3 regions of the Kineococcus sp. AC630 genome follow, and region 1 is predicted to be linked to each of the others. Evidence: riboswitches for the same ligand, from Rfam matches in the RefSeq annotation. Region 1 holds a riboswitch; each other region holds the start of a gene.
The links. A riboswitch is a leader RNA that binds a small molecule or an ion and turns the genes downstream of it on or off. The one in region 1 is predicted to bind S-adenosylmethionine.

Region 1 (7,735 bases):
TCCTCGACGTCACCGTCGACGGGGGTGCGGCTGCGGCGACCGCGGCCACCTCGGCGGCGACGCCGACGCGGCGCTCCGCCGTCCTCGTCGTCGTCGTGGTCGTCGTCGCCCGCGTCACCCTGGTCATCGACCTGGTCGTTCTCGTCACCGGTCCGGTCGAGGACGTCGTCCACCTCGACGTCGGCCTCGCCATCCTCCTCGCCGTCGAAGGCGAAGGCGTCCTGGTCGCTGACGGGGGGCGGGCCGGCGGGTGCGGAGGCGCGTCGACTGCGACGCACGGGCTCCTCGTCGACGGGGGCCTGGAAGAAGAGGGCGGTGGCGCGGGCGGCCGCGTCGGCGGCACGCTCACCCTCGCTGGGGGCACGTCGTCCCTGGGCGAACCCGGCGGCTCGCAGCAGGACCGGGTCGTCCATGAGGTCGGGGTCCTCCGCCACCGGGGTGACGGGGGCTTCGACGGGGGCCTCCTCCACCGGGACGTCCTGCGCGAGCGCAGCGGCCTCGACGGGCTCCTCCTCGACGGGGACGGCCGGCGCCACGGGCGCGGCGGCCGTCTTGCGGCTGCGGCGACGACGCGCGGGAGCCGCGGCCGGGGCCTCGGTGGGGGCCTCCGCATCGGTCTCCACGGCGGCCGGTTCGACGGCGGGCTCGGGGGTGGGTTCCGGGGTGACCTCGACCTGGGGGGTCACCTCCGCCACGGGTTCCACGACGGGTTCAGCGGCCACCTCGGCCGGGGTCGCGACCTTGCGGGTCGCCCGACGCGCACGACGACGCGGGGGCGCCTCGGTCTCCACGACAGGCTCGGGCGCCGGCGCCACGACGGGCTCCGGCTCCGCCGCCACGACAGGCTCGGGCGTCGGTTCCACCACGGCGGGGGTGACGGGGCCGGCCGCGGCGCTGGTGTCGCCGGACACGTCGACGTGGGCCGGCGGACCGGCGGGTCGACTCGCGGCACGGCGCCTGCGGGGCCGCGTCGTCGCCGCGCCCTCGGCTGCTGCTGCGTCGTTCTCTTCGGGTGTGGTGCTCACGGGTGCTCCGCTCGCCCGCAGCGCCCGCTCCACCGGTGAACCCACGGCCGCGCGAGCGTCCTGGTCGGAATCGCCGGGTGGGTCGTCCCGCACCCGACGGAAGTCCTCTGTGTGCACCGACGGGTTCGCGCTCTTCGCGTGCTCCGTCCGTGCCGCCGGCGGTCGACGTCCGGCGTGTGGCCCGGGGCGCCTGCGAGGTCCTTCCACTGGACCGCGGCGCTCCCCGGAGCCCGCGCGCAGGGCGACGGTCTCGACAGCGGGCCGGGCGCCCGGTGTAGGGAACGCTCGACCACTGTCAGTGTCGCACAGCTCGCCACAACGGGTCCGGGCCGTCCGCGGCAACCGTCGCCAAGGGGGCCGGCGGTCCGCTAGTCTCCGATCAACACCATCCAGAGTGGCCGAGAGACCTGGCTCGACGACGCCACAGCAACCACCGCGCAGCGGCAGGTGCTCCCGCCAGGGGCGATGGAGGAAACAGCGTGATCAGCCGTACCCGCTCGACCCTGACCCGGCGCTTCCACGTCGACTTCTCGCGCACCGCCTCCACGGCGTGTCGCCAGGGCGCCCCGATGCGCCGGGGGACGCCGCGCGCGGTCTGAGCACCGCCGCCGCATCCCCGCAGCACCTCGCTCGACCTCCTCCCCCGCGCCCTCGCGCACCCCGACGGACGGTCACCGTCCGCCTACCCCCCGGAGCACACCCATGTCCGCGCCCCGTCGCACCCTCCTGCCCGCCAGCACCTCCCGACTCCTCGCGTCCCGCCGGCGGGTCCTCTCCGGAGCCCTCGGCCTCGGCGCGCTCGCCGGCACCGGCACGCTGGCCGCCTGCGGTGACGAGAGCACCTCCTCGGGCCTGAGCGCCGGGAAGGCCGTCGACCTCAAGGGGGCGACGATCAAGCTGATGGTGAACCAGCCGCACGTGCTGGCCTTCACGGACCTGCTCGGCAAGAAGTTCGCGGCGGAGTTCGGCGGGAAGCTCGAGGTCACGGCGATCCCCTACGACCAGCTCACGAGCAAGCAGATCCTGGACGTGCAGGGCGGCGACGGGGAGTTCGACGTCTTCGACTACTTCTACTTCGGCCTCGGCCAGCTCGTCGACGCCGGCGCCCTGGTCGACCTCACGGACTGGATCGGCGCGAACACCGACATCGCGACCGACGACTTCCTGCCCTCGATCTACGACCCGTACACCCTGATCGACGGCAAGCGCTACGGCCTGCCCTTCGACGGCGATACCCACGTCCTCTACTACAACACCGAGGTCTTCGAGAAGTACGGCGTCGAACCCCCGAAGACCTGGGACGACTACGACGCGGTCGCCGCGAAGATCACCCAGGACTCCGGCGGCAGCGTCTACGGCGCGATCGTCGAGGGTCAGCAGGTCCCGATGATCCTGGGTTGCTCCTTCATCAACCGCCTCGCTGGCTACGGCGGCACGCTCGTCGGCTCCGACAGCAAGGCCGCGTTCCACGGGGCGGAGGGGCTGGCCGCGCTGCAGCACCTCATCGACGTCTCCCCCGCGGCCCTGCCGACGCCGCTGCAGACCGGCTTCGACCAGGCCAACTCCGCCTTCCTCTCCGGTCAGGGCGCGATGCTCGACACCTGGACCGACCTCGGGCTGAAGGCGCAGGACCCGACCGGCTCGAAGATCGTCGACAAGTGGGGCGTGGTCACGCTCCCCGTGGGCGGGAAGAACACGACGGCGCGCACCGCGCTGGACGCCGGGTTCGGCCTGGGCGTCTCGAGCGCCTCCCAGCAGATCGACAAGTCCGCCGCCTTCGTGAAGTGGGCGACGAACCAGGAGAACAACCTGCTGCTCGCCTCCACCGCGGGTTCCGGGATCGACCCGGCGCGCAAGACCGTCCTGGACTCCACCGACTACGCCACGGCCGCGGGCATCGCGACCGACGTCATCCGCGAGGGTCTCGACGGTGACCCGCTGGCCTGGCCGAGCCAGGCCGGTGCGCCGAAGGCGTTGCAGGACCTCGTCGACCAGCTGGCGCTCGCCATCCAGGGGTCCACGGAACCGCAGGCCGCGCTCGACAAGGCCGCCGAGAGCTGGGAGAAGGAACTCGGATGAGCCAGCTCCTCGACGGGCAGCGGACCGTGCCCGGGCCGCGGCGGGGTCGCCGCGATCCTGCGACCCGGCGCGCGGTCCCCGGCCGGCACCGGCCGGGGCACGTCTCGACGTGGCTGGCCGCGCCCAGCCTCGCGGGGCTGGCGCTCGTGCTCGTCTACCCGACGGTGTTCGTCGTGGCGTTGGCCTTCACGAAGTCGTCGCTGGGCAAACCCCTGCAGCACTTCACGGGTCTCGACAACTTCGTCGACGCCTGGGAGTCGCTGGCCTTCGCGGGCTCGCTGGTCCGTTCCGTGGTCTTCGCCGTCGTGGCCGCCCTGGTCGCGACGGGCCTCGGGATCCTCCTCGCCCTGTTGCTGCACGCGCGGGGAACCCGGTTCGGCGCCGTCGGGACGATCCTCCTGCTGCCCCTGGTCACGCCGCCCGTCATGGTCGGGGTGGCCTGGAAGCTCATGCTCGCCCCGGTCGGGGGCGCGTTCGGCGGGTTGTTCTCGGCGATCGGCTTCCCCGGCGCGAACCCGTTGGGCGACAGCGTGGGGGCCTTCGCCGCGTTGATCGTCATGCACGTCTGGCAGTGGACGCCCCTGGTGACCCTGCTGGTCTTCGCGGCCCTGCTGGGGGTCCCCGAGGAACTCCGCGAGGCAGCCTCCCTCGACGGCGCCGGTGCGTTCCGCACGTTCACCTCGGTGGTCTGGCCGGTCGTCGCCCCCAACGTCCTCTCGGTCCTGCTGCTGGAACTCGTCATCGGGTTGAAGGTCTTCGACCTGGTGACCGTGGTGACCCAGGGCGGGCCCGGGGTCTCCACCATCGTCAGCAGCTTCGAGATCTTCCGGACGGGCATGCGCGGCAGCTACGAGATCGGGACGGCCGCCGCCGAGACGCTGGTCTTCGGCCTGGTCGTCGGGGTCCTCACCACCGTGGTGACGCTGGTGCGCTCGCGCGCCGTGAAGGCCGACCAGTGACCGGCGCCGTGCTGCGCCGCAGCGGTCTGCGCGTGATCCTCGCGGCCGTCGCGTTCGTGGCGCTGCTGCCCATGCTGTTCATGGTCTCGCTGTCGCTGCGCAGCGTGGACGACATCGCCAACGGCGGCTGGCTGCCGACGAACTTCGTGTGGTCGAACTTCAGCAAGGCCTTCGCGACGGTCCCGCTCTCGACGATGCTCGCGAACTCGTGGGTCGTCGCGATCGGGGCGACGCTGCTCACCTCGATCGTCGCGGTGCCCGCCGCCTACGTGACCGCCCGGGCCGGGATCCGCGGAGAACGTCTGCAGACGGTGCTGCTGGCCAGCTACTGCGCCCCGCCGATCGTGGCGATCCTGCCGCTGTACTACCTGCTCAAGCAGACGGACCTGACGAACTCGGCGATCGGGCTGGTCCTGGTCAACGGTCTGGCCAACGTCCCCGTCGCCGTGTGGTTGCTCGACGGTTTCGTGCGGCGCATCCCGCTGGAGATCGAGGAGGCCGGCTGGGTCGACGGCCTCTCCACGACGAGGGGTCTGTGGCACCTGGTGCTGCCGTTGCTGGCGCCCGGTCTCGTCGCCGCCCTGCTGATCTGCCTGTTCCTGTCCTACAACGAGTTCCTCTTCGCCGTGTCGTTCTCGCAGAGCACCTCCAGCCAGACCCTGCCGGTCGGGTTGTCGCTGTTCCAGGGTGACCGCACGGTGCAGTTCGGCCAGCAGGCCGCGGCGTCGCTCGTCGGGATCCTCCCGATGTACGTGCTCGCGGTGGTGGCCCAGAAGTGGCTGGTCGGCGGACTGTCGGCCGGAGCCGTCAAGTGACCGAGTTCGAGGAGACGTCCGTGACCGACCGCAGGATCCACCTGAACGCCTTCGACATGACCTGCGTCGGTCACCAGTCCCCCGGGTTGTGGAGGCACCCGGCCGACGAGTCGCACCGCTTCGACGACATCCGCTACTGGACCGACCTCGCGAAGCTGCTGGAGCGAGGGAGGTTCGACTCGCTCTTCATCGCCGACGTCCTCGGGATCTACGACGTCTACCAGCAGGGTCCCGAGACGGCGCTGCGCGAGTCGACGCAGGTCCCCGTGGGCGACCCGCTGCTCGCGGTGTCGGCGATGGGTGCGGTCACCGAGTACCTCGGGTTCGGGGTCACCGTCTCGCTGACCTACGAACAGCCGTACTCCTTCGCCCGGAAGATGGCGACGCTGGACCACTACACCAACGGCCGCGTCGGCTGGAACGTCGTGACCAGCTACCTCGAGTCCGCCGCGAAGAACCTCGGCCTCTCCACCCAGATCACCCACGACGACCGCTACGAGCTCGGCGAGGAGTTCATGGAGGTCGTCTACAAGTTGTGGGAGGGCTCCTGGGAGGACGACGCCGTCGTCCGCGACGCGGAGGCGGGGGTGTTCACGGATCCGGCGAAGGTCCACCCGATCGAGCACCACGGCCGGTTCTTCGACGTCCCCGGCATCGGGCTCACCGCGCCGTCCCCGCAGCGCACGCCGGTCATCTTCCAGGCCGGTGCCTCCCCGCGGGGGATCGCGTTCGCGGCCCGGCACGGGGAGGCGATCTTCAACACCGCCACGCGTCCCGAGGTCATGCGCCCCTGGGTCGACCGGCTCCGGGCCTCGGCCGCGCAGGCCGGTCGCGACCCGCACAGCGTCAAGGTGTTCACGCTCGTCACGATCATCACCGCGGCCACCGACGAGGAGGCGCGGGCGAAGTACGAGGACTACGCGCAGTACGTCAGCTACGACGGCGCCCTGAACCTCTACGGCGGCTGGAGCGGGCTGGACCTCTCGAGCTACCCGCCGGACGAGCCGCTGGAGTACGCCGAGACGCAAGCCGTCCGCAGCGCCGTCGAGGCGTTCTCCACCGCCGACCCGGACCGGAAGTGGACACCCCGCGACATCGCGAACTGGGTGGGGATCGGCGGGATGGGTGCCGTGATCGTCGGCTCCCCCACCACCGTCGCGGACGAACTGCAGCGCTGGATCGAGGTCGGTGACGTCGACGGGTTCAACTGCGCCTACGCCGTCACCCCGGGCACGTTCGAGGACATCGTCGAGTTCATCGTCCCCGAGCTGCAACGCCGTGGCGTCTACCCCAGCGACTACGAGGGGGAGACGCTGCGCGAGACGATCTACGGCAAGGGCCAGGTCCACGTGCGCGACGACCACCCCGCGGCGTCGTACAAGGTCTCCCGGGTGCCGCGGTGACCGCCCCCGACACCGCCGTGGTGTCGGTGTCTTCGAACCTCTTCGCCCTGCTCGACGTCTTCCCACCCGCGAACGGGTGGGTGTGAGGAGAACCATGACCACCAGGAACCAGGTCCTCGACGCCGCCCGCGACGTCGCGAACCACCTCGCCCTCGACGCGCTCGAGCGTGACCGGGCGAACGCCGAACCGTTCGCCGAGGCCGAACTGCTGCGCAAGGCGGGTCTGCCGAACGTGCTGCTGCCCGCGACGATCGGCGGTGCCGGACTGCCGTGGTCGGTCGCGCTCGAGGTGGTCCGGGAGATCGCCCGTGCCGACGGGTCGATCGCGCAACTGCTCGCCTACCACTACGTCAACGCGCACAACCTCGTCTGGGTCGCCGACGACGCGGGCCGGCGCCGCTGGGGTGTGCCCACGGCCGAGGACCAGTGGTTGTGGGGCGACTCGGTGAACCCCGTCGACCCGGACCTGCAGCTCGTCCGCGACGGGGACGGGTACCGGTTGCGGGGCACGAAGAACTTCTCCACCGGTGCGAGCGTCGGTGACGTCACGGTCGTGGGTGGCCTGACCGACACCGGGGAGGACCTGCTGGTCGTCGTCCCCCGCGAGGCCGAGGGTTTCGTCAAGGGCGGCGACTGGGACAACCTCGGTCAGCGGCTGTCCGCGTCGGGTTCGGTCCGCTTCGACGACGTCCGCGTCGACCCCGACGCGGTCCTCGGCTCGGCGTCGACGAGCGGGGCGTTCGGGTCGCTGGTCACGCCCGCGATCCAGGCCGCGTTCGGGCACTTCTACCTCGGGGTCACCCGGGGGGCCTTGGAGGCCGCCGCGGAGTACACCCGCACGTCGTCACGACCGTGGTTGCTCTCCGACGTGCAGAAGGCCGTCGAGGACCCCTACGTGCTCGCCACCTACGGGCGGCTCGTGGCCCGGCTGCGGGCGGCGGAGGCCCTGGGCCGCAGCGTCGGAGAGTCGCTGTCGCAGGCGCACGAGCGCGGTGGGGACCTGACCTGGGCCGAACGCGGCGAGGTCGCGGAGGAGATCGCGGCCCTCAAGGTCGTGTCCTCCGACCTGGCCCTGGAGGCGACCTCGGCGATCTTCGAGGTGACCGGGGCCCGGGCGTCGGCGAACCGGTTCGGCTTCGACCGGTTCTGGCGCAACGTCCGCACCCACACCCTGCACGACCCCGTGCAGTACAAGGCGCGCGAGGTCGGCGACCACTTCCTCACCGGCGCCCACCCGGCCTTCTCGCTCTACACCTGACGCCTCTCCCCCGCGGAAACAACACTTTCCGCCCTCGAACGCCTCCCCGGAGGGCGGAAAGTGTTGTTTCCGCCCTCCGGGTGGGGGGTCAGGGGGTGTGGCGCAGCAGCACCGCAGCGTGCGGTGCGAGCACGACGGGGATCGCGGTGCTGCCGGGCGCGACGCCGCGGGTCGAGTCCTCCTGCGCCGTCACGGG
Region 2 (7,735 bases), on a different contig from region 1:
GCGCCACGATGGCCCGCTACGCCGAGGCCGGGGCGGGCGTCGTGCTGCTCACGGCGACCCGCGGTGAGCTGGGTGAGGTCATCCCGCCCGAACTGGCGCACCTGGACCCCGATCAGCTCGCCGAGCACCGCACGGGCGAGCTGGCGACGGCGATGGAGGCCCTCGGTGTCACCGACCACCGCTTCCTGACCCGCGTCGACGGCAGCGGCTACCGCGACTCCGGGATGGTGTGGCTGGAGCCGGGCCGAGCGGGTCACGCGGCGCTGCCCGGAGACGACGTCGACCCGCGGGCGCTCGCGGCGGCCGACCCCGAGGAGGTCGCCGCCGACATCGCGACCGTCCTGCGCGAGGTCCGTCCGCAGGTCGTCGTGACCTACGAACCGGGTGGCGGCTACGGCCACCCCGACCACGTCCGGGTGCACGAGGCGACCATGCGCGCCCTCGTGCTCGCGGCAGGTGACCGACGCGACGGCGCCGCCCCGTGGCAGGTGGCCAAGGTCTACGAGATCGTCCAACCGGAGCAGCCCGTTCGGGAAGCCCTGCGTCGCCTGGCCGAGGCCGGTGCGGCGGGTGCGGGGGACCCCGAGGGGCCGCTGCCGAGCGTCGTCGTGCCGGCCGGCGAGGTCACCACCGTCGTCGACGGGACCGGCCAGATCCCGGCCAAGATCGCCGCGCTCCGCGCCCACGCCACCCAGGTCAGCCTCGACCTCGACGGTGACGTCCCGGCCATGCGGCTCAGCAACGGTGTGCCGCAACCGATCTGGCCGTTCGAGCACTACCGGTTGGTGCACGGCGTGCCGGCCGGGCCCTTCGACGCCGACGGCCGGGAGACCGACCTCTTCGCGGGCATCGCCCCCTCCTCCTGACCCCCCTTCCGATTCGTGATCCCGCTGGGAATCCCCGCGAGACCACGGATCGGAGAGAGGGATGTGTGTTCGGGGGATCACGCTCCGTTGCTCCAGGCGGGTGAACGCGATCGTCCGAACGCGTCACCGAGGGTGGTCGCCGGTAGCCATCGCCCGGACGACGGGGTTGGCTGGGACCACGTCCTGGCGCACCGGCCCGGACGTGACCGAGAGGAGCGGCCGTGGCTCACGTGAAGCACGCCCCGCGGACCGAGAAGGACCCCGAACGAGGCGCGCGTCCGCAGCCCCGCACCGGACGGGACAGCGCGGACGTCGGTCGCCAGCGCGAGCGCAACCGTCGCCGCCGCACCCGGTCGCTGCTCATGGTCGTGGCCCTGCTGCTGCTCGTCGTCGACCTGCGCCTGGCCTTCACCGGCTCGGTCCTGCCGCCGCTGCCGAGCGTCGACCCGATCTACGTCATGGTCTTCGTCTTCTTCCTCGCCATGATCGGCCTGCTCCTCGGGCAGACGCTGGTCTCCGGCCGCTCGCCGCACGTCGTCTACCGTCCCGAGCAGATCGACATCGGCCTCGACGACGTCAAGGGTCTGGCCGCGGTCAAGGAGGAGGTCGAGCGCAGCCTCGACCTGTTCCTCGCGGCCCGCACCTTCCGGACGCAGATGGGCGGACGGCCCCGGCGCGGACTCCTGTTCGAGGGCTCGCCCGGCACCGGCAAGACGCACATGGCCAAGGCCATGGCCCGTGAGGCGGGCGTCCCCTTCCTCTTCGTCTCCGCGACCAGCTTCCAGTCGATGTGGTACGGCGCGACGGCCCGCAAGCTCCGCTCCTACTTCAAGGCCCTGCGCAAGGCGGCCCGTCGTGAGGGCGGCGCCATCGGGTTCATCGAGGAGATCGACGCCATCGCCGGCGCCCGCGGCGGCATGAGCGCCATGACGCCCCTGGACGCCGACGCCGCCACCGGGATCGTCGGCTGCGGAGGGCTCACCAACCTCGCGATGTCCTTCCCCGCCACGGGCCGGACGGCGCTGCGGACGGAACGCCTGGCCAGCAGCGAGGGCGCGAGCGGGGTCGTCAACGAACTGCTCGTGCAGATGCAGTCCTTCGACGAACCCACCACGTCCGAGCGGCTGCAGGGCTGGTTCATCGACACCGCCAACCGGTTCCTGCCCCAGCACCGCCGGCTGCAGCGGCCGAAGAGCGAACCCGTCGAGATCCTGCTCATCGCGGCGACCAACCGCGCCGACTCCCTCGACCCGGCCCTGCTGCGTCCCGGCCGTTTCGACCGTCGGCTCAGCTTCGGCCTGCCGGACAAGCTCGGCCGCCGGGAACTCGTCGACCACTTCCTGTCCCGCAAGGCCCACGAGGCCCCGCTCGACGAGGACGAACGTCGCGACGCGCTCGCCGGGATCACCAACGGGTACTCGCCGGTGATGATCGAGAGCCTGCTCGACGAGGCCCTCGTCAACGCCGTCCGTCGCGGTGCCGACGGGATGAACTGGAGCGACGTCGAACAGGCCCGCCTCGTCACCGAGGTCGGCCTCGGCCAGCCCGTCGGCTACACCGACCACGAGGCGCGGCTCATCGCCACCCACGAAGCCGGGCACGCCACGATCGCCTGGCTCGTCGCCCCGCAACGCCGCCTCGAGGTCCTCACGATCATCAAGCGCGCCAACGCGTTGGGGCTGCTCGCCCACGGTGACGCCGAGGACGTCTACACCCGTTCCCGCAGCGAACTCGCCGGGCTGATCAAGATCGCGTTCGGCGGTCAGGTCGCCGAGGAGTTCTTCTTCGGCGACGTCTCGACCGGCCCGGCCGGCGACCTGCAGTCCGCGACGCAGGTCGCGGCGCAGATGGTCGGTTCGGCGGGCATGGCCGGGACCCTGGTCTCCTTCGCCGCCGTCCAGCAGGGCGCGTTCGCCGACGGGAACCTCGTCTCCCGCGTCCTCGGCGACTCCGAGGGGCGGCGGCTGGTGGAGAACCTGCTGACCGAGCAGAAGGAGTTCGTCCGCGAACTCATGGACCGCAACCGCCACCTGGTGGCGGCGCTGCGCGACGCGCTGCTCGAACGGCACGAACTCATCGGCCACGAGATCACCGACGTGCTCGAGGCGGCGCAGGCCGCCCACGAGGCGCAGTCCGCACCGCAGTCCGCACCGTCCCGGGTCATCGACCTGCGTGACACCACCTCCGGCGTCGTCCGGGGGATCTAGGACTCGTCGGGGTCGTCGCCGCAGGAGGGGAGCGACGACCGCGACGCAGGAACTCGCGCACCGTGGGAGGCCGGGGGGCCTCCGGGGGCGGTGGCGCGGGAACACAGGAACGGGAACGGTTGCTCCGGGGGGCTGGAGCAGACGTTCCCGTTCTGCTGTCCGCCGCCGCGCGATCGGCCACCAGCGGAGCGGGCTGGACCCTCCCTCCCCACCTGTGGTTCCCTGGTCCCAGGTCATGAGCGCCAGCGACAAGCCCCGGCTCGCTGGCCGGCAACCCTCCTCGTCGTGGGGTGCCCCGGGTGACGACCTGACCTGGTGCTCCGGCACGGGTAAGGACGCCGTCCCTCCCGTTCCGGACGCCGACGCGTCCACGATCGAGGAGAGCTCCGTGAGCACCACCCTGGAACCCACCGCCGAACCCGATGTGCGGGAACGCTTCTCGCCGCTGCTGCAACGGATCGCGGCCGGCACCGTGACGCGCGAGCAGGACCACGAACTGCCACGGGACCAGGTCCGGGAACTCCTCGACGCCGGGTTCGGCCGGTTGCGCATCCCCGTCGAGGAGGGTGGTGGCGGTCTCGACCTCGTCGAGTTCACCGACCTGCTGGTCGACCTCGCGGCCGCCGACTCGAACCTGCCGCAGATCTTCCGCGGCCACATCGCGTGGGTGGAGCAGGTCCTGAGCCTGCCGGTGGGGGAGTACCGCTCGCGCTGGATCGCGCGGCTGGTCGCGGGGGAGATGGTCGGGAACTCCTGGAGCGAGGTCGGTGACGGGGTCACCGGTGAGCAGCAGACGATCGTCACCACCCGGGAGGGGCGCACCGCGATCTCGGGCCGGAAGTACTACACGACCGGCACGATCTACGCCGACTGGACCGACGCGACGGCCCGCCGACGCCTCCCGGACGGGACCCACGAGGTCGTGACCGCCCTGGTGCCCGTCCGGGGCCGGGGGGTTCGCGTCTCCGACGACTGGGACGGTTTCGGGCAGCAGCTCACCGGGACCGGGACCCTCGAGCTCGACGACGTCGAGATCGCCGCCGACGACGTCTCCCCGTTCACCGCCCGGTTCCGCTACCAGACCGCGCTGTACCAACTCGTCCTGCTGGCCGTGCACGCCGGGATCGCCGCGGCGGTCGAACGCGACACCGGGCACGAGGTCCGCACCCGGACCCGCAGCTACACCCACGGGTTGGCCCCCCTCGTCAGGAACGACGCCCAGGTGCTGTCGGTGGCCGGCGAGATCTCCTCGATCGCGTTCACCGCCCGCTCCCTGACCCGCGCTGCGGCGCAGGCGGTCCAGTCCGCCGCCGACACCGCACACCTGCCGGGGACGGCGGCGGACCGGGCGGCGAACGTCGAGGCCGAGATCCGGACCGCCCAGGCCCAGGTCGTGCTCTCGGAAACCGTCCCGCGCGCCGCGACGCTGCTCTTCAACACCCTCGGCGCGTCGGGCACCTCCCGGGCCCGCGACCTCGACCGGCACTGGCGCAACGCCCGCACGGTGGCCTCGCACAACCCGGTGATCTACAAGCAGCGGATCGTCGGCGACTGGTCGGTCAACGGCACCGAACCGCCGTTCGTGTGGGACGTCGGCACCCACGCCTCCGTCGTTCAGGCGGAGGGCGCGACCCGGTAGTGGTACGCGTGGTGGACGGTGAAACCGGCGCCCTCGTACAACGCGCGGGCGCCGGCGTTGTCGCCCTGCACCTGCAGGTAGGTCGAGGCCGCGCCGCGGTCGCGGGCCCAGTCGGCGACCTCGGTCAGCAGGCGTCGTCCCAGTCCCCGCCGCCGGTGGGTGGGCGCGGTCTCGACGGCCGTCACCCCGGCCCAGCCGGGGGAGAGGGATCCGCGGGCGATCGCCACGGTCTCCGCGCCGTCGAGGACGCGCAGGAAGACCTGCTCGTCGGCGGAGACGAGGATCCGGCGGCCGGCGGGCGGGACGTAGGGACGACCCTGGTAGTGGTAGCGCGCCAGCCACGCGGCGTCGGGTTCCCCGCCGCGCTCGACGTGCAGGCCGGCCGGGAGCGGCGCCTCGCCCGCACCGGGCAGGTCGTCCGTGGCGGCCGTCATGACCACCGTCGGCGTGCGGACGCTCCAGCCGCGGGCCGCGAGGTCGTCGACCAGCGGCACGCCCGCTCCGAGCCCGTCGGCCGGGTGGGCCACCGCGACCACCGCCGGCAGACCGCGCTCGGCGTAGAAGCGCTCGACCCGCTCGATCGCGTCCGCCACCCCGGGCTCACCCAGCGCCAGAGCGGAGTTGCCCCGGCCGGTGAACCCCTCGCTCGCCCGCAACCGCCAGGTGCCGAGGTCGAGTCGTTCCAGCGGGCGCCAGTGCTCCGCCATCACCCGCTCGAGGTCGTCCGTGCCGATCGCGGTGTGCGGGGGGCCCTTGCGGGCCGGCGGTGGCGGGACGGCCTTGGCCGCGAGGACGTCCGCGCGGGCGAGCGTGACCTCGCCGCGGCGGGTCCGGACCCGCAGCGTGGTGTCGTCCGCGGCGACCAGGTCGCCCAGCGCGTCGGAGGCCGCGCCGTCGGGGAGGCGGTGCCGCACGACCACCCGGGAACCCACCTGGAGGTCCTCGATCACGTGCGTGCGGGTGACCTCGGCCACTGCGCTGCCCCCCGGGGTGGTGGTCGTGCACGACGGTCGACGTGCGTCGGCGATACTAGGCAGCGCGTCCGGCCGCCCGTCCGCCGGAGGAGGAGGACAACCCGTGACCTACGTCATCGCGCAGCCCTGCGTCGACGTCAAGGACAAGGCCTGCATCGAAGAGTGCCCGGTCGACTGCATCTACGAAGGCAAGCGATCGCTCTACATCCAGCCCGACGAGTGCGTCGACTGCGGAGCGTGCGAGCCCGTCTGCCCGGTCGAGGCGATCTACTACGAGGACGACGTCCCCGACCAGTGGTCCGCCTTCACCGCCGCCAACGTCGAGTTCTTCGACACGGTCGGCTCGCCCGGTGGCGCCGCCAAGATGGGCGTCATCGACTCCGACCACCCGGTGGTCGCCGCGGTCCCGCCGCAGGGCGAAGGCCACTGAGGTGAGCGCGCCGACCCAGCAGCACCCGCCGCGCCGCCGGGTCGGTGCGTCCCTGCCCGACTTCCCCTGGGACTCCCTCGCGGGGGCCAAGGCCCTCGCGGCGGCCCATCCCGGGGGGATCGTCGACCTCTCGGTCGGCACCCCCGTCGACGCGACCCCCGAGGTCGTGGCCGAGGCGTTGCGCTCGGCCGCGAACGCCCCCGGGTACCCCCAGACCTACGGCACCGCCCCGCTGCGCGAGGCCGTCGCGGCCTGGTTCGCCCGACGCCGGGGTGTCGCGACCCTCGACCCCGACGGGGTCCTGCCCACGGTCGGTTCCAAGGAACTGGTCGCCTGGCTGCCCCTGCTCCTCGGTCTCGAGGCGGGTGACGTCGTCGCCCACCCGTCGGTCGCGTACCCGACCTACGACGTCGGGGCGCGCCTGGCCCGGGCCACCCCCCTGGGCGCCGACACCGTCGAGCAGCTCGACGCCGCCTGGGAGGCCGGGGCGCGCATCCGGCTGCTCTGGCTGAACTCCCCGTCCAATCCGACCGGTGCGGTGCGCACGGTCGACGAGCTCGCCGCCCTCGTCGCCTGGGCCCGGGCCCACGACGTGGTCGTGGCCTCCGACGAGTGCTACGCCGAACTCGGCTGGGACGAGGCGCACGACGTGACCCGCGGTGGTCTCGTGCCCTCCGTCCTCGACCCGCGGGTGTGTGACGGTGACCACACCGGACTGCTCGTCGCCTACTCCACCTCGAAGCAGTCGAACCTCGCCGGCTACCGCGCCGCGTTCGTGGCGGGTGACGTCGCGCTGGTGCGCGAACTGCTCGAGCTGCGCAAGCACGCCGGGATGATCGTGCCCTGGCCCGTGCAGGTCGCCCTGCAGGCCGCGGTGAGCGACGACGGGCACGTCGCGGCGCAGCGCGAGCGCTACCGAGCCCGGCGCGACCTGCTGCGTCCGGCGTTGCAGCGCGCGGGTTTCCGGGTCGACCACTCCGGCGCCGGGTTGTACCTCTGGAGCACCCGGGCGGAACCCAGCCGGACCACGATCGACCTGCTGGCGCAGCGGGGGATCCTCGCGGCCCCCGGGGACTTCTACGGGCCGCCCGGGGCCCAGCACGTCCGGATCGCGCTCACGGCGACCGACGAACGCGTCGCGGAGGTCCCCGCCCGGTTGGCGGACCTCGCCTGACCGTGCGCACGCGGGTGTCCTCCACAGGTGTGACAGACCTGTGTTGGGCACCGTCGGCGGGGGCGGGTACGGTCGGCGGCATGGCTGACTCCGTGACGCTGAAGCACGCAGGTGGGGAGCTCGACCTCCCGGTGACCCCCGCCACCGAGGGTGCTGCCGGCTTCGGCATCGGCAGTCTCCTCAAGGAGACCGGACTGGTCACTCTCGACTCCGGCTTCACCAACACCGCCTCCTGCACGTCGGCGGTCACCTACATCGACGGCGACGCCGGGATCCTGCGCTACCGCGGGTACCCCATCGAGCAGCTCGCCGAGAAGTCCACGTTCGTCGAGACGAGCTACCTGCTCATCTACGGGCACCTGCCCTCGGCGAGCGAGCTGTCCGGCTTCACCGAGCGGATCCAGCGGCACACGCTGCTGCACGAGGACCTCAAGCGGTTCTTCGA
Region 3 (7,735 bases), on a different contig from region 1:
CGCACCCTCGACGCGATGACCGCCGACGGCGCCGGCCTGCTCATCGCCGGCCACACCCACGGCGGCCAGCTCTGCGTCCCCGGCTTCGGGGCGCTCGTGACCAACTGCGACCTCCCGCGCAAGCAGGCCTCCGGGCTGTCCCGCTGGTCCGCCGCCCGCCACGACGCCTGGTTGCACGTCTCCGCCGGCCTCGGGACCTCCCCCTACGCGCCGCTGCGCTTCGCCTGCCGACCCGAGGCGACGCTGCTGGAGCTCGTGTCCCGCCGCTGACCCTCGTGGTCCCGGGGACCTGCCTGGGTGGGCTATCCTCTACGAGGCCGCGCAGTTCGGCGGCCGTCAGCAGCATCGGGGTGTGGCGCAGCTTGGTAGCGCGCTTCGTTCGGGACGAAGAGGCCGCAGGTTCAAATCCTGTCACCCCGACCAGCAAGATCACAGATCAGAGGCCCGGAACCGCGTCAGCGGGACCGGGCCTCTGGCGTTGTGTGCGACTGACCGCCGGGGCAGCCGCGAGGATCTACGAGGAACGCTCCGGCTCACCCAGGGCCTTCGCGACCCCATCGACGGTGACCCTCGCGATGCTCCGGAGCTGCGCAGGACTCGCTCCGGCCCTGCTCATGACGGCGAGGGACTGGTTGACGGCTGCCGCGTGGAGGGCGAAGGCTTCGGCGTTCTCGTCATTCATCCGGCCGGCCTTCAAGGCCGTGTGCAGACGTCGGCGTTGAAAGCCCAGAGCCTCGCGCGTGTGCGCAGCGACGGCGGGGCTCAGCACGGGCGTCACCATCGTCGTCTGGGCGATCAGGCACCCGTCGGGGAGATCCGGATCGGCGATGCGCTCGAGGGTGACGTCGAAGAACGACTGGAGGGCGGCCATGACGTCTGACGCAGCGCACGACAGCGCGGCGTCGTACTTCTCGCCGTAGCGCGTGGTGTAACGGTCCAGGCAGCGCAGGAAGAGTTCGTCCTTGCCGCCGAACGAGGAGTAGATCGAACTGCGGTTCAGGCCGGTGACCCGGGAGAGGTCGTCGAGCGAGGTGTCGGCGTAACCGGCACGCCAGAACTGGACCATCGCGGCGTCCAGGGCCGTGTCCACGTCGAACTGCTTCTTGCCTGCCACCTGGCTCTCCTGTCTGCGCCCCTCGGGTGATGACGTCACCCTATCTTGAACTGAGCAGTCCAGGATGTGTTAGCGTCCGAACGCGGCGACGAACGCACGGCACTCGCGCTGCGACGCAAAGCATCCGGCGCCCACCGATGGAGGATCACGTGACCACGACTGAAACCAGCCCCGTGCCCGACCTGGCCCTCCACGACCTGGCCGCGCACGGCCTGGACGGGTTCACCCACCGCTGGGTCGACGCCGACGGCGTCCGCCTCCACGCCGTCGACGGCGGCCGACCGGACGGACCGGTGCTCGTGCTGCTCGCGGGGTTCCCGCAGACCTGGTGGGCGTGGCGGAAGGTCATGCCCCACCTCTCCGACCGGTTCCGGGTCCTCACGATCGACCTGCCGGGCCAAGGGCACTCCGAACGGCCGGAGGCCGGCTACGACACCCACAGCGTCGCCGCCCACGTCCACGCCGCCGTCCAGGCACTCGGAGCGCGCACCTACTGGCTGGCCGCTCACGACATCGGCGCCTGGGTCGCCTTCTCCCTCGCCCTCACCCACGGCAGCTCCCTCCACGGCCTCGCCCTCCTCGACGCCGGCATCCCCGGCATCACCCTTCCCAAGACGATCCCCACCGACCCGGCCCGGGCGTGGAAGACGTGGCACTTCGCCTTCCACCTCGTGCCCGACCTCCCCGAGACGCTGCTGACCGGACGCGAACGGGAGTACGTCGACTGGTTCCTCAAGGCGAAGGCCCTCGACCCGGCCACCTTCGAGGCCGGCGACCTCGACCACTTCGCGGCGGCCCTCGCCGCCGACGGGGGACTGCGCGCCTCCCTCGCCTACTACCGCGACGCCGCCGAGTCCGCGCGCAGGAACCACGAGGCGCTCGACCGGCAGCACCTGACGGTCCCCGTCCTCGGGATCTCCAGCAGCCACGGCTCCATCCTCGACATGGCCGCGTCCCTGCGTCCGTGGGCCGAGAACACCACCAGCGTCGTGGTGCCCGGCGCGGGGCACTTCATCCCCGACGAACAGCCTGAAGCCGTCGCCACCGCGCTCGCCGACTTCATCACCGCCGACCGCTGAATCCGCTGAGATCGGCCCAGCACCGGCCGCGGGAGTGATCGGTAGCGTGGGGTGGTGACGACACCACGGAAGGCACGCTGGTCGGAGTGGGTGCTGGTCGCCGTCTTCGCGGGCCAGACGGCCATCTCGGTCGCGGACCGGGAGTGGGGACGTGCGCTCGCGCCGGGGATCTTCCTCGTCGGGTTCGCCGGGCAGGTGCTCTTGCACCGCCTGAAGCGCCCGACCGCGGCGACCACGGTCCTCTTCGTCGCGATCGTTGCCGTCTTCGTGGTCTCGATCGTGCGGCACACCTGGTGGCTGGCGGGCGTTCTCGGCGTCGGGCTGCTCGCCCTGGCCGGGATCTGGGGGACGACCTGGTGGGTCGGACGCCGCGCCACCCAGGCGTGACCCGGGGCTCAACCCGGCCGTCCGCGCGGCCGATCTCAGAACGGTGAGTCGACGCGGACCGGTCCTGACGGTGTCGGCGGCTGCGGCGGTCTCGGTCGCGTCGCTCGTGGCGCTGTCGATCTCGACGCACACCTCCCTGTGGCGGCTGTACCGGGACGGACTCGCCCACCTCGCAGGGCTCGACCCGCAGACGGTGTCGGGGTTCCCGCACGCTGAGGCGCCCCGGGTCCTCGACTCGATCGGGCAGTCGGCAGGGTTCCTCGTCCCGTTCGTCGGGGTGGTCGCCCTCGGCACGGCGTTGGCCCTGGTGGGCCGGCGGTGGTGGGCGGTGGGTGCCGTCGTCGGACTCGACCTCGCGGGCGCGATCGACCGCTTCCCCCTGACCGGGGGTCTACTGCTGCCTGCCGACCCGAGCCGGGCGACGTTGCCCGTGGGATGGCCGTGGGACGAGATCGCCCTGGACGTCGGGTTGGGTCTGCTGCCGGTCCTCGTCGCGGTCCTGACCGGGGTACCTGCGGCAGTGACCCGGCCGGCGCTGCGTGTTCCCGGGGTCGCGGCGCTCGTCGTCCTGGTCGTCGGGACGGTCCTCCACCCCGTCGACCTCGATGCCGCGGCGGTGCTGCACGCGGCGCTCGTCGTGCTGGTCGTGGTGTCGACGGGGGTGGTCGCGGCGGGTCGCACGAGTCGCCAGCTGATCTGCGGCGCAGCCGTTCTCGTGGTGCTCGTCGCCGTGCGGGCCCTCCTGGGCGGCTCCGGGTTCCCCGTCCTCTGGGTTGTGACGGTGCTCGCGGGACCGATCGTCGTCCTCGCGACGCCCTCGCTGACGCGGGCGTGGGTACGGTCGTTCCGTTCCGGCGAGGGAGTCACACCCTCCGAGGGGCGGTGACGCTACTCCCCGGTGCGCCCGTCGAGGCACTCCCGCAACAGGTCGGCGTGCCCGGCGTGCCGGGCGTACTCCTCGATCAGGTGCACCAGCACGTCGCGGACGCTCACCGGACCGTCGCGGTGCGGCACCTCGCGGCCGAGGTCGGCTTCGGGCAGTTCCGCCAGCCACGCGTCGGCGGCCGCGACCTCCTGCCGCCAGGTGGCGAACGCCTCGCTCACGACCGCGTCGTCGGCCACCGCACCGGTGAAGGCGAGTTCCGGGTCCTCCGCGGTCCAGTAGAGCCGCGGGGTCTCCGGACGCTCGGCCAGGGTCCGGGGGAACCAGTCGCGTTCCACCTTGGCCAGGTGGCGGACGAGGCCGAGCAGGCTCAGTGAACTCGGCGGCACGGACCGGGTCGCGAGCTGCCCCGCGTCGAGGTCCTCGCACTTGCGCTCGATGACCTCGCGGTAGTGGCCGAGGTAGTCGAGCAACGTCGCCTTCTCACCCGTCGCGCTCACGCCGACCACTGTCGCGGACGACCGCGGCGGGGACAACCCGTCACCCCCGGGCGCGTTTGACCTGACCCTCGACCAGCCCGAGGACGAGGTCGGACCCCTTGCCCAGCACCGCGAGCAGGATGATGGCCAGCAGCACCTGATCGGTCCGGCCGGTGTTCTGCCCGTTGGTCAGCTGGAACCCCAGGCCGATCGAGGCGGCGAGGAGTTCCGCGGCCACCAGGAACAGCCAGCTCTGGGCCAACCCCAGCCGCAACCCCGACAGCAGGGCGGGAGCGGTCGCCGGCAGCAGCACCTCCCGGAACAGCCCGATCCCGCGGCGGCCGTAGGCCCGGCCCACCTCGACGAGAGCGGGGTCGAGGTGGGTGAGGGCGTTCAGCACCGTCGTGTAGACCGGGAAGAACGCCCCGATCGCGACCAGCGTGATCTTCGGGGTCTCCCCGAGCCCGATCCAGAGGCCCAGCAGGGGGATCCAGGCCAGCGATGGCACGGCCCGCAACGCGCCGAGCGTGGGGGCAAGGAGGTCGTGCACCACCCGGGACGAGCCGGTCAGCCCACCGAGCACCACCCCCGCCACCGCGCCGACGGCGAAACCCTGCAGGACGCGCTGCACGCTGATCGCGATGTTCAGCTGCAACTGCCCCGTCGCCCACATCTGCCGGGCCGCGTTCAGCACGTCGACCGGCGGCGGCAGCTGGACGCGTTCGAAGACCCCCGCCCCGGTCGTGAGGAACCACGCGAGCAGCAGCAGCAGAGGGACGACCCAGCCCAGCCACCCGCGGTTCCGCGGACCCCGCGACCGGCGCACCGGAAGGGGGCGTTCGGTGTCCAGCACGCTCACGAGACGGTGGCCTTCTCGGCGAAGTCGGGCACCAGCAACCCGTCGAGCGCCTCCGTCGCCGCGTCCGCGGAGGGGACGTCACCGGCGGAGGCCATGAGCGGGATGATCCCCGCCAGCACGGTGCGCTGGGCGTCACCGGGGACGGAGTCGACGTCGAGCGTCGTGCGTTCCAGCACCCGGGCGGCGACCTCCGGGGTCAACTGCGCCTGGGTCGCGTAGAGCGTGGCGAGGTCCGCGGGGTTCGCGATGGCCCAGGCGCGGGCGGTCGCGTACGCGTCGACGACCTGCTGCACCAGCTCAGGAGAGCTCTTGATGAAGGCCTCGCGGGCGTTCAGCATCCCGTAGGTGTTGAAGTCGACGTTGCGGTACAGCAGCTTCGACCCGGCGAGCAGTTCGGAGCCGGCCATGTTGGGGTCCAGCCCCGCCCACGCGTCGACGTCGCCGCGTTCCAGGGCAGCGCGACCGTCGGCGTGCTGCAGGTTGGTGATCGTGACGTCGCTCGCGGACAGACCCGCTTTGTCCAGGGCCTGCTGCAGGAAGAAGTACGGGTCGGTGCCGGTGGTCGCGGCGATCTGCTTGCCGCGCAACCCCGCCACGTCGGTGATCGTGGAGTCCTTGCCGACGACGAGGGCCGTCCACTCCGGCTGGGAGAACACGTCGATCGTCTGGACCGGGGAACCGTTGGTGCGGGCCTGCAGCACGGCCGACCCGGCGGTGGAGGCGATGTCGAGGTTGTCGTTGCGCAGGAACTCGTTGGCCTTGTTGCTGCCCGCGGACTGCTCCCACTGCACGGTGAGGCCGGCGTTCTCGAGGATCTTCTGCTCGCGGACGACGAGGCTGAGCGGGTTGTAGAGCGCGTAGTCGAGGCGGACGGTCCCCCCGCCCGAGGCGCTCCCGGAACCGGTGGCGGTGGCGGGGGCACCCCCGCTGGAGGACTCGCCCTTGACGCACCCGGCGGCGACGAAGGAGACCCCGCCCAGGGCCAGGCCGAGGGCGAGACGGCGGGTGGGCAGGTTCGAGGGCACGACGGACACGGTTCTCCTGGGGTTTCGCGGTGGTGGGGGGTCTGCGTCAGACGGTGCGGGGAACGCCGAGCAGGTCGAGCAGTTCGACCCGCAGTTCCGCGGTGGCGGCGTCACCGCGGTCGCGGGGGCGCCGAGCGGGGACGGCGAGGTCGCGGACGACCGTCGCACCGGCCGTGTCGGGGGAGGGGCCGAGGACCAGGACCCGGTCGGCCAGGTGCAGGGCCTCGTCGACGTCGTGGGTCACCAGCAGGACCGTGGCGCCGGTCTCGCGCTGCACCTCGTCCAGCAGGTCCTGCATCTTCAGCCGGGTCAGGGCGTCGAGGGCCGCGAAGGGCTCGTCGAGGAGCAGCACCCCGGGCCGGCGGACCAGGGCCCGGGCCAGGGCCGTCCGCTGGGCCATCCCGCCGGAGACGCGACGCGGCCGGTGGCCGGCGAACTCGCCCAGCCCGACGACGTCCAGCCAGCGCAGGACCTCCGTCCGGCCCTCCGCCCGCGGGGTGCCGCGCGGCAGCCCGAAGGCGACGTTCCCGGCGAGGTCGCGCCACGGCAGCAGCCGCGGTTCCTGGAAGACGACGGCGGTGCGGGGGTGGACCCCGCGGACCTGTTCCCCGCCGACCTCGATCGAGCCGGTGGTGGGGGTGTCGAGCCCGGCCACCAGGCGCAGCAGCGTCGACTTCCCGCTGCCGGAGGCGCCGAGCAGGGCGACCGTGCGCCCGGCCTCGAGGGTGACGTCCAGCGGGGCGAGCACGTCGCGTTCGCCGAAGGTCCGCCCGACCCCGCGCAGCCGGACGTCGGCGGCGTCCACGCGGGTGGGTTCGGTGCTCGGCGGGGACGTCACGGACACGGGTTCCTCCATCGGTCCTGGCGTGAGCACCACACCCCGCGGACGGGGAGGTTGCTGCGGCGTCGCGGAGCCAGGTCTCTCAGCCGCTCTGGATGGTGGATCCAGGGTAAGGCAAGTTGCGACGACAACCACCCGCGACCGCACGAGGAGTGGCTGCCGCGCCGGGAGCGCCCCGGCCAGGCACGATGAACCGTGCCCGCCACCGTCCCGACCCTGGACCGTCTCCCGCCCGTGACCGCCCCGGCCCTCTCCGGGCCGGTGATGATGCACCAGCACTGGGACGACCTCGCCTTCCTGCACTGGGCGGTCGACCCGGCGCTCGTCGCCCCGCACCTGCCGCCCGGGGTCCGCCCGGACGTCCTCGACGGCGTCACCTACGTCGGGCTCATCCCGTTCACGCTGCGCGGCGCCGGGCCGGGTCGGGCTCCCGCGGTGCCGTACGCGGGGACGTTCCTGGAGACGAACGTCCGGCTCTACTCCGTCGACGACGAGGGCCGGCGCGGGGTCGTCTTCGCCAGCCTCGACGCGACGCGGCTCGCGGTGGTCCTCGGCGCGCGGACGGCGTTCGGGCTGCCGTACCGGTGGTCGCGGATGCGGCGGGCGGAACGGGTCCGCGACGGTGCGCGCGAGCTGGCGTGGACGTGCCGGACCCGCGCGGGCGTGCGCAGCCGCATCGCCGTCCGCCTCGGCACCGATCGGGTGGAGGACGAGGTCGCGGCGTTCGTGACCGCCCGGTTCGGGCTGCACGTCGCCCACCGGGGGCGCACCTGGTGGGTCGCGAACGAGCACGAGCCGTGGCCGTTGCGCAGCGCCGAGGTGCTCGTCCTCGACGACGGACTGCGCGGGGCGGCGGGGTTCGACCTCGCCGGACCGCCCGACCACGTCTGCTTCGCCCAGCGGGTCACGACGCGTTTCGCGTTGCCACGGGAACTCCCCGGCACCCGGACCCGTTGACCGGGGACAGACGCTCCCGGACACCCAGGAAGGAACGCCGCCGCCGTGCGCGACGACGCTCGATCAGACGACCCCCCGAGTACGAACCCGCCTGAACCTGCGGGGGTGGTC

Region 2: linked by a shared signal. The riboswitch ahead of AC0I8G_RS13210 (acyl-CoA dehydrogenase family protein) and the one ahead of AC0I8G_RS11410 (ABC transporter substrate-binding protein) in region 1 are both predicted to bind S-adenosylmethionine.
Region 3: linked by a shared signal. The riboswitch ahead of AC0I8G_RS22410 (ABC transporter ATP-binding protein) and the one ahead of AC0I8G_RS11410 (ABC transporter substrate-binding protein) in region 1 are both predicted to bind S-adenosylmethionine.

Annotation. Positions count from the first base shown of each region.
Region 1 covers NZ_CEEDMJ010000009.1:96,089-103,823, forward strand. The annotation lists gene AC0I8G_RS11405 (Rne/Rng family ribonuclease) at 1-1,025, opposite strand, end outside; SAM riboswitch class I at 1,408-1,497, shown strand; gene AC0I8G_RS11410 (ABC transporter substrate-binding protein) at 1,728-3,104, shown strand; gene AC0I8G_RS11415 (carbohydrate ABC transporter permease) at 3,101-4,063, shown strand; gene AC0I8G_RS11420 (carbohydrate ABC transporter permease) at 4,060-4,878, shown strand; gene AC0I8G_RS11425 (LLM class flavin-dependent oxidoreductase) at 4,899-6,281, shown strand; gene AC0I8G_RS11430 (acyl-CoA dehydrogenase family protein) at 6,376-7,539, shown strand; gene AC0I8G_RS11435 (glycoside hydrolase family 27 protein) at 7,628-7,735, opposite strand, start outside.
Region 2 covers NZ_CEEDMJ010000011.1:63,738-71,472, reverse strand. The annotation lists gene mshB (N-acetyl-1-D-myo-inositol-2-amino-2-deoxy-alpha-D-glucopyranoside deacetylase) at 1-866, shown strand, start outside; gene AC0I8G_RS13215 (AAA family ATPase) at 1,088-3,073, shown strand; SAM riboswitch class IV at 3,305-3,415, shown strand; gene AC0I8G_RS13210 (acyl-CoA dehydrogenase family protein) at 3,462-4,712, shown strand; gene AC0I8G_RS13205 (GNAT family N-acetyltransferase) at 4,688-5,686, opposite strand; gene fdxA (ferredoxin) at 5,790-6,116, shown strand; gene dapC (succinyldiaminopimelate transaminase) at 6,118-7,290, shown strand; gene AC0I8G_RS13190 (citrate synthase) at 7,371-7,735, shown strand, end outside.
Region 3 covers NZ_CEEDMJ010000027.1:27,819-35,553, forward strand. The annotation lists gene AC0I8G_RS22365 (metallophosphoesterase) at 1-270, shown strand, start outside; tRNA gene AC0I8G_RS22370 (tRNA-Pro) at 347-423, shown strand; gene AC0I8G_RS22375 (TetR/AcrR family transcriptional regulator) at 515-1,114, opposite strand; gene AC0I8G_RS22380 (alpha/beta fold hydrolase) at 1,252-2,193, shown strand; gene AC0I8G_RS22385 (hypothetical protein) at 2,248-2,580, shown strand; gene AC0I8G_RS22390 (hypothetical protein) at 2,624-3,466, shown strand; gene AC0I8G_RS22395 (DinB family protein) at 3,469-3,963, opposite strand; gene AC0I8G_RS22400 (ABC transporter permease) at 4,004-4,801, opposite strand; gene AC0I8G_RS22405 (aliphatic sulfonate ABC transporter substrate-binding protein) at 4,798-5,835, opposite strand; gene AC0I8G_RS22410 (ABC transporter ATP-binding protein) at 5,873-6,682, opposite strand; SAM riboswitch class I at 6,676-6,769, opposite strand; gene AC0I8G_RS22415 (YqjF family protein) at 6,863-7,624, shown strand.